3 regions of the Metabacillus flavus genome follow, and region 3 is predicted to be linked to each of the others. Evidence: a T-box and tRNA genes for the amino acid it is inferred to sense, from the RefSeq annotation. Region 3 holds a T-box; the other regions hold tRNA genes.

Region 1 (3,251 bases), 890 kb from region 3:
TTTACAATGACCCGTACGGGATTCGAACCCGTGTTACCGCCGTGAAAGGGCGGTGTCTTAACCGCTTGACCAACGGGCCGAATAGATGGCGGAGAAGGAGGGATTTGAACCCTCGCGCCGCTTACGCGACCTACACCCTTAGCAGGGGCGCCTCTTCAGCCACTTGAGTACTTCCCCTTATACATAAATAGATGATCTGTGAAAGTATTCTCACAAACCTGTTTAACACTTATAATGAAAATGGCTCCGCAGGCAGGACTCGAACCTGCGACCGATCGGTTAACAGCCGATAGCTCTACCACTGAGCTACTGCGGAACAAAATGGGCCTGAATGGACTCGAACCATCGACCTCACGCTTATCAGGCGTGCGCTCTAACCAGCTGAGCTACAGGCCCATATTCAATAGAAATGGAGCGGGTGATGGGAATCGAACCCACTACATCAGCTTGGAAGGCTGAGGTTTTACCAGTAAACTACACCCGCATGAAATGGGGCGACTGATGGGAATCGAACCCACGAATGTCGGAACCACAATCCGATGCGTTAACCACTTCGCCACAACCGCCACTTCAATATAAATGGTGGCTCGGGACGGAATCGAACCGCCGACACATGGATTTTCAGTCCATTGCTCTACCGACTGAGCTACCGAGCCATTATAATTTTTTCGTCAGAAACTTTTGATTAAGTTATCTTATGTACCAAGAAAACATAAATGGCGGTCCGGACGGGACTCGAACCCGCGACCTCCTGCGTGACAGGCAGGCATTCTAACCAACTGAACTACCGGACCATTTTGGTTGCGGGGACAGGATTTGAACCTGCGACCTTCGGGTTATGAGCCCGACGAGCTACCAGACTGCTCCACCCCGCGATAATAAAAATTATTAAGTTTAGCTGCGCTTATAACTAACCTAATTTCTGAACATTTCTCTTACTCAGTATTACTGTCATAGCGGAAATAATACCTGCTAAAGTAAAGAGTATATGGAGGAGGAAGAGGGATTCGAACCCCCGCGGGGTTTGACCCCCCTGTCGGTTTTCAAGACCGATCCCTTCAGCCAGACTTGGGTATTCCTCCAAAGAATAAGTGATGGTGGACCTTGTAGGACTCGAACCTACGACCGGACGGTTATGAGCCGTCTGCTCTAACCAGCTGAGCTAAAGGTCCTATATGGTAGCGGCGGAGGGGGTCGAACCCACGACCTCACGGGTATGAACCGTACGCTCTAGCCAGCTGAGCTACGCCGCCATATAGTGATATATATAATATTGGTGGAGCCTAGCGGGATCGAACCGCTGACCTCCTGCGTGCAAGGCAGGCGCTCTCCCAGCTGAGCTAAGGCCCCATTATTCAAGGAAATGGTCGGGAAGACAGGATTCGAACCTGCGACCCCTTGGTCCCAAACCAAGTGCTCTACCAAGCTGAGCTACTTCCCGATATGGCGCGCCCGAGAGGACTCGAACCTCTAACCTTTTGATTCGTAGTCAAATGCTCTATCCAATTGAGCTACGGGCGCAAAATATTATAAGAGTGCCGAGGACCGGGATCGAACCGGTACGGTAGTCACCTACCGCAGGATTTTAAGTCCTGTGCGTCTGCCAATTCCGCCACCCCGGCGTTAAGGATTGGAGCGGAAGACGGGATTCGAACCCGCGACCCCCACCTTGGCAAGGTGGTGTTCTACCACTGAACTACTTCCGCAAAAAAAAGAAATGGTGCGGGTGAAGGGAGTCGAACCCCCACGCCGTAAGGCGCTAGATCCTAAGTCTAGTGCGTCTGCCAATTCCGCCACACCCGCTTGTTATATAAATCGAAATGGTGAGCCATGAAGGACTCGAACCTTCGACCCTCTGATTAAAAGTCAGATGCTCTACCGACTGAGCTAATGGCTCTCTGTTTTGCCTACACTCTGAAGTTTGCAAGACGCCCAAATCTCAGAAAGCTTATTCAAGCAGCGGCTCCATTTGGGCGCTGATGTTTTGCTTTGAAGATTATTCGAACGTGCTCTACCGACTGAGCTAATGGCTCTCTGTTTTGCCTACACTCTGAAGTTTGCAAGACGCCCAAATCTCAGAAAGCTTATTCAAGCAGCGGCTCCATTTGGGCGCTGATGTTTTGCTTCGAAGATTATTCGAACGTGCTACCAAGAAAGTGGTGCCGGCAAGAGGACTTGAACCCCCAACCTACTGATTACAAGTCAGTTGCTCTACCAATTGAGCTACACCGGCATTTGAATTTAGGTAAAATAAATGGTGGAGGATGACGGGATCGAACCGCCGACCCTCTGCTTGTAAGGCAGATGCTCTCCCAGCTGAGCTAATCCTCCATATAGTTTCGGCTTGCGATGAGCGGCGCATTGCGTTGTCGTCTTCACTCACTCCCATCCTCACGCACTTATGTGCGCTCCGGTGGTCGATCTTTCGACTCCTAGCACTGCTTGCTCCTCTCAACCCTCTTGCATTTACTTTGTTTGGTGAGGTTTCGGCTTGCGATGAGCGGCGCATTGCGTTGTCGTCTTCACTCACTCCCATCCTCACGCACTTATGTGCGCTCCGGTGGTCGATCTTTCGACTCCTAGCACTGCTTGCTCCTCTCAACCCTCTTGCATTTACTTTGATGAGTGGCTGTTTCGGTTTATGATCCGAATCGAATCATGCATTTATAATAAAATATATGCCTGGCGGCGTCCTACTCTCACAGGGGGAAACCCCCAACTACCATCGGCGCTAAAGAGCTTAACTTCCGTGTTCGGTATGGGAACGGGTGTGACCTCTTTGCCATAGTCACCAGACATATTCCATAAAAAAGCGGCAAGATTTATTATACTATGATTCCAGAAGAAATCAAGATATTTTTAATCTTTTTTTGCTCTTTCAAAACTAGATAACGATTGCTGCACGAGTAAAGCAGCCTTACTTGAATAAAGGTTAAGTCCTCGACCGATTAGTATTCGTCAGCTGCACGTGTCACCACGCTTCCACCTCGAACCTATCAACCTGATCATCTTTCAGGGGTCTTACTCTTGCGATGGGAAATCTCATCTTGAGGGGGGCTTCATGCTTAGATGCTTTCAGCACTTATCCCGTCCGCACATAGCTACCCAGCGATGCCTTTGGCAAGACAACTGGTACACCAGCGGTGCGTCCATCCCGGTCCTCTCGTACTAAGGACAGCTCCTCTCAAATTTCCTGCGCCCGCGACGGATAGGGACCGAACTGTCTCACGACGTTCTGAACCCAGCTCGCG
Region 2 (3,251 bases), 3.7 Mb from region 3:
GGGAGCTGACACTAAAAGATATATGTGATGCATTGGTTCAGCCCGGACGCGATCCCCGTGATGAAGTTGCGAAGCCTCTGCTGAAGAAAAATGTATTAAAGCTTGAGGATCTGAGCAAAGGATTGGAACTTCAGGGAACGGTAAGGAATGTAGTTGATTTCGGCGCTTTCGTGGATATTGGAGTAAAACAGGACGGTCTTGTTCACATATCAAAACTGAGCCGGCAGTATGTAAAGCATCCGCTGGATGTTGTGAGCGTAGGCGACGTTGTGACCGTTTGGGTAGACTCAGTTGACGTTCATAAAGGAAGAGTTTCATTAACCATGCTGTCTGATCAATAAAAAAATTCAAGAACCGAGAAAACACTGCTCCCGATTAGCAGTGTTTTTTTCTGTAAAAATACCAGCACTGATTCAGCAGCTTTATCTGATAGCAATTTTTTTCATGAAAAGCACGCATCATCTGATTTTTTAACCATGATGGCATTGCTCATACCTCCTTAATCGTTATAATGGAGTATGGGTATTAGCTAATGTATGCAAAGAATAAATGTCCTGTTCTTTGAACAAGGCTGAATAGAGAAAGGTGTTGCATTCCTATGGATCAGCAGCAGCTGCAAATGCTTGTCGAAGAAATATCTTCCAAGTATTTTAATAAACCATTTACCCATAATGCGGTATTCAATAACAGACTCAGATCAACTGGCGGAAGATACATGCTCTCGTCCCACAATATTGAAATCAATCCTAAGCAGCTTGATGAGCATGGCAAAGAGGAGATTGAGGGCATTATTAAGCACGAGCTCTGCCACTACCATCTTCATCTAGAGGGAAAAGGATACCGTCATCGGGATCCGGACTTCAGGATATTGATGAAACAGGTTGGAGCACCCCGTTTTTGTACGCCTATACCATCTCTGAAATCCCAAAAGCCGCTTCATTTATATAAATGCAAGGAATGTCTTCAGCGCTTTGAACGCAAACGGCGAATGGATACGAAGAAGTATGTATGCGGAAAGTGTGGAGGGCGGATTAAACAGATGATTTAGGTGTTGACGACCGTTGGTATGTATGGTAAATTATAAAAGCCGTCGTTGAGAGACGGGCTCAATAATTTAATTGTTGAATAATAGTATTGACTTTGAGTCATAATTTACCTATAATAAAGAAAGTCTGCTATTTGTTATTCCGCAGTAGCTCAGTGGTAGAGCTATCGGCTGTTAACCGATCGGTCGCAGGTTCGAGTCCTGCCTGCGGAGCCATATTTTTATTAGGCAGTACACAGATGGGGAAGTACTCAAGTGGCTGAAGAGGCGCCCCTGCTAAGGGTGTAGGTCGCGTAAGCGGCGCGAGGGTTCAAATCCCTCCTTCTCCGCCATCTTATTTTTAATATGGCCCGTTGGTCAAGCGGTTAAGACACCGCCCTTTCACGGCGGTAACACGGGTTCGAATCCCGTACGGGTCATTTATTGTTTTCGGACAAGTTTTGATGCGTACAGAGGATAAATTCCTGTGGACGAATTAAGAATAGTGGGCTATAGCCAAGCGGTAAGGCAACGGACTTTGACTCCGTCATGCGTTGGTTCGAATCCAGCTAGCCCAGCCATCCGAGCCATTAGCTCAGTCGGTAGAGCATCTGACTTTTAATCAGAGGGTCGAAGGTTCGAGTCCTTCATGGCTCACCATTTACATTTTAATATGCGGGTGTGGCGGAATTGGCAGACGCACTAGACTTAGGATCTAGCGCCTTACGGCGTGGGGGTTCGACTCCCTTCACCCGCACTTTATTTCACTTAACATGCGGTCGTGGCGGAATGGCAGACGCGCTAGGTTGAGGGCCTAGTGGGGGCAACCCCGTGGAAGTTCGACTCTTCTCGGCCGCACCAAAAAACATTTTTAAAAAAGTGTTGACAAAAAAATAACGATTTGATATTATATATAAGTCGCCGATGCGCCCGTAGCTCAATTGGATAGAGCATTTGACTACGAATCAAAAGGTTAGAGGTTCGAGTCCTCTCGGGCGCGCCATATAAACTTGCGGTTGCGGGAAGTAGCTCAGCTTGGTAGAGCACTTGGTTTGGGACCAAGGGGTCGCAGGTTCGAATCCTGTCTTCCCGACCAGAAGTATACATATAATAATGCGGGTGTAGTTTAATGGTAAAACCTCAGCCTTCCAAGCTGATGTCGTGGGTTCGATTCCCATCACCCGCTCCATTTTTGCAAATGATCTTTGAAAACTAAACAAATCGAAGTGCCAACGTTAATTCTAGAGCAACAAACAAGAGCTAGTCAAACTATTTTTTGGAGAGTTTGATCCTGGCTCAGGACGAACGCTGGCGGCGTGCCTAATACATGCAAGTCGAGCGGACCTCTTCGGAGGTCAGCGGCGGACGGGTGAGTAACACGTGGGCAACCTGCCTGTAAGACTGGGATAACTCCGGGAAACCGGAGCTAATACCGGATAACTTTTCGAACCGCATGGTTCGAAGATAAAAGACGGTTATGCTGTCACTTACAGATGGGCCCGCGGCGCATTAGCTAGTTGGTGAGGTAATGGCTCACCAAGGCGACGATGCGTAGCCGACCTGAGAGGGTGATCGGCCACACTGGGACTGAGACACGGCCCAGACTCCTACGGGAGGCAGCAGTAGGGAATCTTCCGCAATGGACGAAAGTCTGACGGAGCAACGCCGCGTGAGTGATGAAGGTTTTCGGATCGTAAAGCTCTGTTGTTAGGGAAGAACAAGTGCGGGAGTCACTGCCCGCGCCTTGACGGTACCTAACCAGAAAGCCACGGCTAACTACGTGCCAGCAGCCGCGGTAATACGTAGGTGGCAAGCGTTGTCCGGAATTATTGGGCGTAAAGCGCGCGCAGGCGGTCTTTTAAGTCTGATGTGAAAGCCCCCGGCTCAACCGGGGAGGGTCATTGGAAACTGGAGGACTTGAGTACAGAAGAGGAGAGTGGAATTCCACGTGTAGCGGTGAAATGCGTAGAGATGTGGAGGAACACCAGTGGCGAAGGCGACTCTCTGGTCTGTAACTGACGCTGAGGCGCGAAAGCGTGGGGAGCGAACAGGATTAGATACCCTGGTAGTCCACGCCGTAAACGATGAGTGCTAAGTGTTAGAGGGTTTCCGCCCTTTAGTGCTGCAGCTAACGCATTAAGCACTCCGCCTGGGGAGTACGGTCGCAAGACTGAAACTCAAAGGAATTGACGGGGGCCCGCACAAGCGGTGGAGCATGTGGTTTAAT
Region 3 (3,251 bases):
AGGTGCAGATCATGCTCGGTGAAAGCTCGCTGCAGGCTGATTTCAAAGTATCTGGCCAAGCAGCGATATGCCGGATTAGGGCATATTCTGCTTTTTCCAGATGGGTGATTTCGCTTGGGTTTATGTTGATCTCAGCTTCAGCTCTCGCTAGAACGCTCGCAGCCCGGGCATAGGAATACATCAAATAGACGCCTGTATTGCCGGTTACCTCGGTGGCTTGCTGGATGTCAAAGACGACCTCGGTCAATAGGCTGAATCGGAGCAGGTAGTAGCGGATTGATGCAGCGGCGATGGTTCTGCTTGAGAGCCCGTTTTTCTCTGAACGTGTCTGGTTAATTATGCCTTCCATGCGGTCCAATAATTCCGCTATTTTTATGCCGATTCCCTGTCTGCCTGACATCGCATAGGATGCTTTGCCGTCGGAGGTGTCGATGCCGAGTTCCTTCGCTGCACGGGGACTGAGGGACACCACGCCGTAGCTTACATGACGGAGCTTTTCGGCTTGTGTTTCATACCCAAGGATTTCGAGCGCTTGTTTTACCATGGCCTGCGGATATTCCTGGCGGTAGTCAATGACATTGATGACAAGATCGGCCTTCCCGTATGATGAACGGATGCCATTGGTGCTCGTCGTCCATAGCTCTTCTGTAAAGCGCTTATACAAAAAATCATTCTCAAGCAATCCGAATTTCCAAAGATGATAGGCGATATCCTTAGCAGTATACGTTAAAATCCCGTTCGAACGAACCAAAACTTTGTCCAGGCTATGTTCGGAATCAGGAGCTTCACTTTCGGAGGAAGGCTGCTTTAATACCCAGCACCCCTCAAGCTTACCGGACATTTCACGGTGAAATTGCTCCGTTTGTTTCAGCAATTGGAACGCGGAAGCCCAAAACCCTTCCCTCACAATATTGCTTTCCCATACGAGCAAGTCATAGCCTATGCCGAATTCGTTCATTTCTTCAAGATGCTCACGGACAATCCGTTCAGCAACAAGGGAACCAATCCATGATAAATTATCCTTTCCTTCTTCAATGGCATGGAGAACGTTCGTCCGCTGTTCCAGCAGCGGCGGGTTCTTCTCGTACTCTTTATTGACTTGGGCGTAAATGTCCCAGCAAAAGTCTCCAAAACTGGAGTGCTCCTTTTTCTCAGGGATGTTCAAAATGCCTACAACCGTATCTGCGAGCTGGTTTCCTAAGTCGTCAATATAGTTGTGCACCTCGACCTCGAAGCCGGTTCTTTTCAAGAGACGGACGAGGACATCGCCAATGCATGAGTTGCGAAGATGGCCGATATGTGCGGACTTGTTCGGATTGATGGAGGTATGTTCAATCACTGCCTTTTCACCTGTGTTCATAGGCAGCACGAATTCTTCTTTAGCCCATTGGCTCCAATCCATATAAAGATTGATAAACCCGGGGGGAGCAACGTCAATTTTGCTCACCAGGCGATCCGCGCTGCCTTCCTCCTCAAGCTTGTTTTTCAGCATGCCGGCAACTTGAATCGGCGCTTTGCGCAGGGATTTAGCGAGCTGCATCGCAATATTGGTGGAATAATCCCCATGCTCCAGATGGGCAGGCTGCTCAATTTGAATCTTTATATCCTCGTTATAGACGAGACCGAGCTCTGTAAAAAGACTTTTCACGGATTTCTCGATGCTGCTTGCAATTACTTGGCTAATCATTTCATCCCTCCTCCAAAATAGAAAAGCCTCCGTCTCTGTAAAAGAGACGAAGGCTTAAGCACTCGCGGTACCACTCTTGTTGTTAAACATCCGTTTAACCACTCAATAAAATAACGGTTTTTAGCCGTGGCCTCCTACTGCAAGCGTTCAGAAGCCATTCTCGTGGGTCCGTTTCCCTGTTAACGCAGTACCGGCTTTCACCGCCCCGGCTCGCTTTGACGTAAGTTAACAGATACTCTCCCAGTCCTTGAATTTAGATATATTTTGTAATAGTATATCCAAATTGAAGAAAATGTCAATCCTGTTTCATAAGAACGTCTATATAAAACTGACTTTCATCGTGTTAGACTAATGTTTTAAGAATGAAAATACGCAATTGACTGTTCCGAAAACAGTCAATAAACAGGAGATAACGAACAATATGGATAATAATGATCGCTTAATACGTTTACGATATGCACTTGATTTGAGAAATTCCGAGGTGGAAGAGATTTTTGGCTATGGCGGCGTGGAGGTTTCCAGAGAAGATGTAAGCAAGCTTCTGACAAAATCAAATGACGAAGAGGATGATGAAAATCATATCCCGTGCAGTCCGTTCATGTTCGAGTCATTTTTAAACGGCCTTATTGTGTTTAAAAGAGGTAAGCAGGAGAATCAGCCAGGTCAGCCTGAAAAACCTGAAATGACACTCATACATCCCAATAATGTCCTGTTAAAAAAGGTGAAAATCGCCTTGTCCTTAACAGCGGAGGATATGCTTGAGGTGTTAGAACTTGCCGGAGTCACGGTAACAAAGGGTGAACTTGGCGCCTTGTTAAGGAAAGAAGGCCACAAAAACTATAAAGAATGCGGAGATAAATACGCCCGTAATTTCTTAAAAGGATTAGCGGTTAAATATCGAGGATAGGAACGGCGGAAAACATGATTCATACGTATTCAGGTGAAACGATAAGCTTTGACGTCCAATACAAAAAGCGTTCGACCATAGGCATTTATGTAGATGGTTATGGAAATGTGGAAATCCATGCCCCAAAAGGCACTCCGGACGAATCCGTGCTGAGAGTAGTGGAGGAAAACTGGAATCGGATTCAGCAAAAAGTAAAAGAAAACAAGGAACGTCTGCTGGGTCCTCAGGTGAAGATGTATGAGCAGGGAGAGAGCTTTCTTTATTTAGGAAAAGCCTACTCCTTAAAGATTCATCATGACTTGCAGGCGGAGCAGGATCACGTTCTTTTTAAAGGGGAAGAGCTGGATGTAGTTGTGAGGCAGCTGGAGGATGAAAAAATAAAACAGGCGTTAAAACGGTTTTATTATCAGCAGTGCAAGGCTTTGGTAGAAAAGCGGATCTCCGCCCATCAAAAGCATTTTAAAACAAAGCCCCGTTCCATCCACATTACAGATAGTAAAACGACTTGGGGAACGTGTGATTCGGAGCTGCGGTTAACCTTTAACTGGCGGCTCGCGATGGCGCCGCCGAGAGTGATCGACTACGTGGTCGTCCACGAAATGTGCCACATGGTCCATCTCAATCATGACCGCTCCTTTTGGCGTCTTGTTGGAAAAA

Evidence for each region. A T-box is a leader RNA that pairs with one kind of tRNA and senses whether it is charged. The one in region 3 lies ahead of J9317_RS20090 (arginine--tRNA ligase), so its partner is inferred to be a tRNA-Arg.
Region 1: it has a tRNA-Arg gene. The T-box ahead of J9317_RS20090 (arginine--tRNA ligase) is inferred to sense a tRNA for this amino acid. The anticodon was not compared.
Region 2: it has a tRNA-Arg gene. The T-box ahead of J9317_RS20090 (arginine--tRNA ligase) is inferred to sense a tRNA for this amino acid. The anticodon was not compared.

Annotation. Positions count from the first base shown of each region.
Region 1 covers NZ_JAGVRK010000001.1:3,060,412-3,063,662, forward strand. Annotated here, with positions in the region: tRNA gene J9317_RS15605 (tRNA-Glu) at 8-79, opposite strand; tRNA gene J9317_RS15610 (tRNA-Ser) at 87-177, opposite strand; tRNA gene J9317_RS15615 (tRNA-Asn) at 242-316, opposite strand; tRNA gene J9317_RS15620 (tRNA-Ile) at 323-396, opposite strand; tRNA gene J9317_RS15625 (tRNA-Gly) at 411-484, opposite strand; tRNA gene J9317_RS15630 (tRNA-His) at 491-566, opposite strand; tRNA gene J9317_RS15635 (tRNA-Phe) at 581-656, opposite strand; tRNA gene J9317_RS15640 (tRNA-Asp) at 718-794, opposite strand; tRNA gene J9317_RS15645 (tRNA-Met) at 799-875, opposite strand; tRNA gene J9317_RS15650 (tRNA-Ser) at 990-1,082, opposite strand; tRNA gene J9317_RS15655 (tRNA-Ile) at 1,096-1,172, opposite strand; tRNA gene J9317_RS15660 (tRNA-Met) at 1,177-1,253, opposite strand; tRNA gene J9317_RS15665 (tRNA-Ala) at 1,275-1,350, opposite strand; tRNA gene J9317_RS15670 (tRNA-Pro) at 1,365-1,441, opposite strand; tRNA gene J9317_RS15675 (tRNA-Arg) at 1,445-1,521, opposite strand; tRNA gene J9317_RS15680 (tRNA-Leu) at 1,537-1,622, opposite strand; tRNA gene J9317_RS15685 (tRNA-Gly) at 1,632-1,706, opposite strand; tRNA gene J9317_RS15690 (tRNA-Leu) at 1,719-1,803, opposite strand; tRNA gene J9317_RS15695 (tRNA-Lys) at 1,822-1,897, opposite strand; tRNA gene J9317_RS15700 (tRNA-Thr) at 2,158-2,233, opposite strand; tRNA gene J9317_RS15705 (tRNA-Val) at 2,256-2,331, opposite strand; rRNA gene rrf (5S ribosomal RNA) at 2,681-2,796, opposite strand; rRNA gene J9317_RS15715 (23S ribosomal RNA) at 2,929-3,251, opposite strand, start outside.
Region 2 covers NZ_JAGVRK010000001.1:270,219-273,469, forward strand. Annotated here, with positions in the region: gene J9317_RS01520 (Tex family protein) at 1-341, shown strand, start outside; gene cmpA (cortex morphogenetic protein CmpA) at 376-486, opposite strand; gene J9317_RS01530 (SprT family protein) at 599-1,048, shown strand; tRNA gene J9317_RS01535 (tRNA-Asn) at 1,187-1,261, shown strand; tRNA gene J9317_RS01540 (tRNA-Ser) at 1,287-1,377, shown strand; tRNA gene J9317_RS01545 (tRNA-Glu) at 1,393-1,464, shown strand; tRNA gene J9317_RS01550 (tRNA-Gln) at 1,531-1,605, shown strand; tRNA gene J9317_RS01555 (tRNA-Lys) at 1,609-1,684, shown strand; tRNA gene J9317_RS01560 (tRNA-Leu) at 1,700-1,781, shown strand; tRNA gene J9317_RS01565 (tRNA-Leu) at 1,800-1,885, shown strand; tRNA gene J9317_RS01570 (tRNA-Arg) at 1,951-2,027, shown strand; tRNA gene J9317_RS01575 (tRNA-Pro) at 2,044-2,120, shown strand; tRNA gene J9317_RS01580 (tRNA-Gly) at 2,140-2,213, shown strand; rRNA gene J9317_RS01585 (16S ribosomal RNA) at 2,298-3,251, shown strand, end outside.
Region 3 covers NZ_JAGVRK010000001.1:3,954,072-3,957,322, reverse strand. Annotated here, with positions in the region: gene J9317_RS20090 (arginine--tRNA ligase) at 1-1,687, opposite strand, end outside; T-box leader at 1,727-1,944, opposite strand; gene J9317_RS20085 (YehS family protein) at 2,109-2,594, shown strand; gene J9317_RS20080 (M48 family metallopeptidase) at 2,609-3,251, shown strand, end outside.